Desulfovibrio desulfuricans: one gene and its partner. The protein of the gene in region 2 interacts with the protein of the main gene of each other region in a pairwise test. Links are inferred from orthologs where the notes say so. Each region holds a gene or a part of one and is shown on either strand. Other genes may lie near its edges.

Region 1 (2,990 bases), on a different replicon or contig from region 2:
GCCCGTGATGCAGCGGGGCCTGCCCATGGCAAGAAACAGAAAATCGGCCTGACGGCACTGCTCGGCAAGATCGGGCGTGCGCGAATGGCATACGGTCACCGTGGCATCGCCAAAACGGCCAGAACGGGCCAGCAGCATGGCCAGCGGTTTGCCCACAATGTTGGAGCGGCCCACAACCACGGCCTTCTTGCCGCTGGTGGGCAGGTCGTAGCGGCGCAGCAGCTCCATGACCCCGGCGGGCGTGCAGGAGACAAAACCCGGCAAGCCCAGCGAAAGACGGCCCACGCTCACAGGGTGGAAACCGTCCACGTCCTTTTCCGGATCAATGGCCAGCAGGCATTCCTGCGCGTCCAGCCCCTTGGGCAGGGGCAGTTGCAGCAGGATGCCGTCCACAGCTGGATTGGCGTTGCACTCGCCAATGAGTTGCAGCAGATCCTGCTGGCTGGTGGTGGCGGGCAAATGGTGCGGAAAGGAAACAATACCGGCTTCGGCGCAGGCGCGTTCCTTGTTGCGCACATAGACCTGCGAGGCAGGATCTTCGCCCACAAGGATAACCGCAAGGCCCGGCGCACGATGGCCCTCGGCACGTGCGGCGGCCACTTCCGCGCCAAGCTCCGCCCGGATGTCGGCGGCGGTTTTTTTGCCGTCAATCAAGATCATGTCAAACTCCAAAAAATAAGATAGCCGCCGCAAACAGGGCGACCGCCGCGCCCGGCCGGTGCGACGGTCGCTGGTGGTACCCGCGCCCTTCCAATATGGTTGCGCGCGGGTTGGAGGTCCATACGCGATCAGCTTGTGAAAAGCCCGCAGACCCTGCCGTAGCGCGGCCTGACCTGCGGGCGGAGAAACCTAGTCTTCGTCTTCTGCCTGGAGATAGTATTCGGCCATGATGGGGCCGAAGAAGTCCGCATCATCGTCCAGCTCTTCTTCAATGCGCAGCAACTGGTTGTACTTGGCCATGCGTTCGGAGCGGCAAAGTGAACCGGTCTTGATCTGCCCGGCGTTGACGCCCACGGCGAGGTCGGCAATGAAGCTGTCCTCGGTTTCGCCGGAGCGGTGCGAAACAACGGTGCTGTACGAAGCTTCCTTGGCCATTTCGATGGTGTCCAGGGTTTCCGTAACCGTGCCGATCTGGTTGAGCTTGATAAGGATGGAGTTACCCACGCCCTGATCAATGCCCTCGGCCAGAATGCCGGGGTTGGTCACGAACACGTCGTCGCCCACCAGCTGGATGTGGTCGCCCAGAGAGGCGGTCAGCATGCCCCAGCCGTCCCAATCGCTTTCGGCCATGCCGTCTTCGATGGAGATGAGGGGGTACTTCTGGGTGAATTCGGCCAGCCAGTCGCTCATTTCGGCATTGTTGAAGGTTTTGCCTTCGCCGCCAAGCACGTACTTGCCGTCCTTATAAAATTCGCTGGCCGCCGCGTCGATGGCCAGAGCCACTTCGGAACCGGGGTTGTAACCCGCTTCTTCAATGGCCTTGATGATGTAGGTAAAGGCTTCATCATGGTTCTTCAGGTTGGGGGCAAAGCCGCCTTCGTCGCCCACGCTGGTCACGTGGCCGTCCTTCTTGAGGATTGCCTGAAGGGTGTGGAAAATCTCCGCGCCAATACGCAGGGAATCACGGAAGGTCATGGCCCCCACGGGCATGATCATGAATTCCTGAATATCCAGATTGTTGGGAGCATGCGCGCCGCCGTTGATGATGTTCATCATGGGCACGGGCAGCACCTTGGCGTTGATGCCGCCAAGATACTTGTAGAGCGGCAGGCCAAGAAATTCGGAAGCCACGCGCGCGCAGGCCATGGATACGCCCAGCATGGCGTTGGCGCCAAGACGGGATTTGTTGTCAGTGCCATCAAGATCGATAAGGGTGTTGTCGATCTGCACCTGACGCAGCACGTCCATGCCGACAATGGCTTCGGCGATTTCGCCGTTGACGTTGTCAACGGCCTTGGTCACGCCCTTGCCGCCAAAACGGCTCTTGTCGCCATCACGCATTTCCAGGGCTTCGCGGCTGCCCGTGGAGGCCCCGGAGGGCACCGCTGCGCGGGCACTGTGACCGGATTCCAGCGTCACTTCCACTTCAACAGTGGGGTTGCCGCGCGAATCGAGAATCTCACGGCCATAAACAGAAGCAATGCTGCTCATTGTCTACTCCTTTTGCCCTGGCGGGCTTGTTTACGAAAATGCTTGCCACGGGCAAAGGCCGGTGGTCTGCGGATCATATCGATCAGAAAATTTGTCAGTGAGCCGCCTGACAGGCGGGCTGGATTCATGGCGCTATTCGTCAGTGCCGGGTTCTTCGTAGTGCAGCCTGCGCAGGCCCTCGAGCAGGAGCATGGGCAGCACCTGATCAAACACGTTGCTGACTCGGGCGATGGAAGAGGCAAAGCCCCCTGTGCCAAGCACCTTGACCGGGCCGGACATCTGCCTCTTGAGGCGCTGTGTGAGGCCCTCGACCATACAGGCAAAACCAAAAACAAGACCGTGCTGGATGCTGGTGGTGGTATTGCGGCCCGGCGTAGGCTCGTTGGCGCGCACGTCAAGGTTGACCCTCGGCAGCTTGGCGGCCTCGCGCGAAAGCGCGGTCAGGGCCGTGCGCGGGCCGGGGAATATCAGGCCGCCCATGTAGGCATCGCCGCTCACGCAGTCGATGGTCACTGCCGTGCCAAAATCGACAATAAGCAGAGAAGGTGTTTCCGGATACATACGGCGTGCAGCGTAGGCCCCCACCAGCCTGTCCGCGCCCACTTCCGCGGGGCGTTCATAGCGGTTTTCAAGCGGAACGGGCAGTTCCTTGCCCACTCGCTGCAAGGGGCAGCCCACATAGCGGGCCACAGCCTCACGCAGCAGTGGGTCAAAACCGGGCGCCACAGAAGACGCAACGCAGGCCTTGAGTTGCGCTGGCGCAACGCCCGCATGCTGCAAAAGAGTGAGAAGGGTAAGACCAAAATTGTCCGCCGACTGGGCGGTATCGGTGCGCAGGG
Region 2 (2,763 bases):
TGGCTGAAATGAACCTCGACATCCTGCGCGAACTGCACGATGCCGCTACTGTGCGCTTTGCGCCCCTACCGGTGTATCCGCCGGTGCGGCGCGACATTACCGTGACCGCCGGGCCAAGCCTCAAGGTGGCCGACATCACTGCTCACGTGCAGGGGCTCAAACTGGCCCTGCTGGACGACGTGGCCCTCGTGGACTGCTTTGAACCCAAGACGGAGCAGGGCGGGGAGCCCGTGCGCAACCTGACCTTCCGGCTCACGTTCCGCCATGCGGAGCGTACTCTCAAGGACACGGAAGTGGACAAGGAGCGGGAGAAGGTGGCACAGTCGCTTGTAAGCGCTCTGGGCGTGAAAATTTAACACAGTGCGCGCAGGCCCGGCTTTTTCGGGCCTGCGCAATTCCGGCACATTTTCAGAGAGTGTCAGGAGGGGTATGACATGTCGGACCACACGCCCGACAATACCTACCGCATAGGTGAGGTCGCAGAACTGCTCGACCTCAAAACCCATGTGTTGCGCTTCTGGGAAACTGAGTTTCCCCAGTTGGCGCCGCTGCGCACCGGTAAGGGGCAGCGCCTGTACACGGAAGAAAACGTGGCCCTCTTGAGGCGTATCCGGCAGTTGCTGCACGAGCAGGGCATGACCATTGAAGGCGCGCGCCGCGTACTTGCGGGCAGCGCCGTGGTGGACGAAAGCCTGCCCGAACGCGTGGCGGCGGTGCCGGACCCGGATTTTATGCGCATGCTCCAGCGGGAGTTGATCTCGCTGCGCCGCCTGCTCAGCGAAAAATAGACTGCGGCCTGCTGGCGCAACTAAATATTTCAGGGAAGGGACGCGGGGGAGGCGACCCTTTCTGTTGGTGGCCCTCCCCCGCAAACACGCTCACCCCGATATAATCATGATCTTATCGCCCTCATTGCTGTCTGCCGATTTTGCCCGTCTGGCCGAAGAGCTTGGTGACCTTGAGGCTGCCGGAGTCACCTGGCTGCATCTGGACGTGATGGACGGGGCTTTTGTGCCCAACATCACCTTTGGTCCCCCGCTGATAAAGGCTCTACGGTCTGTCAGCGGGCTTTTTTTTGACGTGCACCTCATGGTGAACGATCCGGCCCGCTATATTGCCGACTTCCACAAGGCAGGGGCAGACATGCTGGTCATCCATGCCGAGGCCGACAAACACCCGCAGCGCACCCTCACGGCCATCCGGGCCATGGGCTGCAAGGCGGGGCTTGCCCTCAACCCCGGCACGGATGTGAACGCGGCCCGCTGGCTGGCGGCGGATATGGACATGCTGCTGCTCATGAGCGTGAACCCCGGTTTTTCGGGTCAGGCATTCATCCCCGCCACGTTCGACAAAATCCGCGCGGCCCGGCAGATGCTTGACGCCAACGGCGGGGCCGAGGCGCTCATCCAGATCGACGGCGGCGTATGCCCCGAAAACACGGCCGAGCTTGTGGACGCCGGGGCGGAAGTGCTTGTGTCCGGCTCGGCCTTTTTTGGCCACAAACCTTACGACAAACGGCTTGCCGCCTTTATGGCTCCGCTTGCGGGCAGAACGCCCCGCCATGCGGAAGATGCCCTGAGACGCCGTGCCGCCAACCATATCACGCAAAAGTAGAGGAAAGAGTCATGCCCACCCGCAGACAGTGCGCCAATGCCATCCGCGCCCTTGCCATGGACGCCATTGAAAAAGCCCGCTCCGGTCACCCCGGCGCACCTCTGGGCATGGCCGACATGGCCGAAGCCCTGTGGCGTCATGGTTTCAAGCACAATCCGAGCAACCCCCGCTGGTTTGACCGCGACCGTTTTGTGCTTTCCAACGGCCATGCCTCCATGCTGCTCTATGCCTTGCTGCACCTCACGGGCTATGACCTGCCCATGGAGGAGCTGCGCAACTTCCGCCAGTGGGGAGCCAAAACCGCAGGGCACCCCGAATACGAGCCTGATCTGGGCATTGAAATGACCACCGGCCCGCTGGGGCAGGGTATTTCTTCCGCAGTGGGCATGGCACTGGCCGAGAGCATGCTGGCCGCCCGTTACAACACGCCCGAGCATAAGGTTGTGGATCACCACACCTATGTGTTCACCGGCGACGGCTGCCTCATGGAAGGCGTTTCGCACGAGGCCTGCTCCCTGGCTGGCACCTGGGGCCTGGGCAAGCTCATAGCCCTTTACGACTCCAACGGTATTTCCATTGACGGCAAGATTGACGGCTGGTTCAACGAAGACGTGGCGGGCCGTTTCCGCGCCTACCACTGGCAGGTTATCGGCCCCATCAACGGGCATGACGCCGCCGCTCTGGACGCTGCCATTGCCGAGGCCAAGGCTGACCACAGCCGCCCCAGCCTGATCATCTGCCGCACCCACATTGGCTTTGGTTCGCCCAAGGCCGATTCCGCATCCTGCCACGGCTCGCCCCTTGGCGACGATGGCATTGCAGCCACCCGCGCGGCTCTGGGCTGGACCGAAGAGCCCTTTACCGTGCCGCAGGAACTGTATTCCGCATGGGACGCGCGTGAAAAGGGCAAGGCTGCCGAGGCCGCCTGGGAGCATACCTATGCCGCCTATGCCAAGGCCAATCCCGAACTTGCCGCAGAATTTACCCGCCGTATGCGTGGTGAACTGCCCGAAGACTGGGCCTCCATTGCGCGCGGCATGATTGAAGAAGCCGTGAGCAAGGCCGAAACCACGGCAACGCGCGTGGCCTCCAAGAAAACCCTTGAATGCCTTGTGCCCCGCCTGCCCGAACTTGTGGGCGGCTCCGCCG

What was found. Proteins that work in one complex are often made in the same cells at the same time.
Region 1: the proteins of rpe (region 2) and eno interact in binary tests that used the Escherichia coli proteins (3 or more experiments, as listed by UniProt). The link is inferred for Desulfovibrio desulfuricans from one-to-one orthologs.

Annotation. Positions count from the first base shown.
Region 1 is NZ_JANFYZ010000004.1:300,492-303,481, forward strand. What follows is about bases 1-2,979. They hold eno (phosphopyruvate hydratase), read right to left. Parts: upstream 2,152-2,979; coding sequence 850-2,151; downstream 1-849. Other genes in these bases: folD (bifunctional methylenetetrahydrofolate dehydrogenase/methenyltetrahydrofolate cyclohydrolase FolD), read right to left, coding at 1-660; NE637_RS07165 (type III pantothenate kinase), read right to left, coding at 2,284-2,979. Also shown: more of NE637_RS07165, read right to left, coding at 2,980-2,990. UniProt on the Escherichia coli protein: Catalyzes the reversible conversion of 2-phosphoglycerate (2-PG) into phosphoenolpyruvate (PEP). It is essential for the degradation of carbohydrates via glycolysis.
Region 2 is NZ_JANFYZ010000013.1:32,150-34,912, reverse strand. The notes cover bases 3-2,754. They hold rpe (ribulose-phosphate 3-epimerase), read left to right. Parts: upstream 3-894; coding sequence 895-1,614; downstream 1,615-2,754. Other genes in these bases: tkt (transketolase), read left to right, coding at 1,626-2,754; NE637_RS12845 (MerR family transcriptional regulator), read left to right, coding at 435-788; pheT (phenylalanine--tRNA ligase subunit beta), read left to right, coding at 3-356. In the rest of the region: more of pheT, read left to right, coding at 1-2; more of tkt, read left to right, coding at 2,755-2,763. UniProt on the Escherichia coli protein: Catalyzes the reversible epimerization of D-ribulose 5-phosphate to D-xylulose 5-phosphate.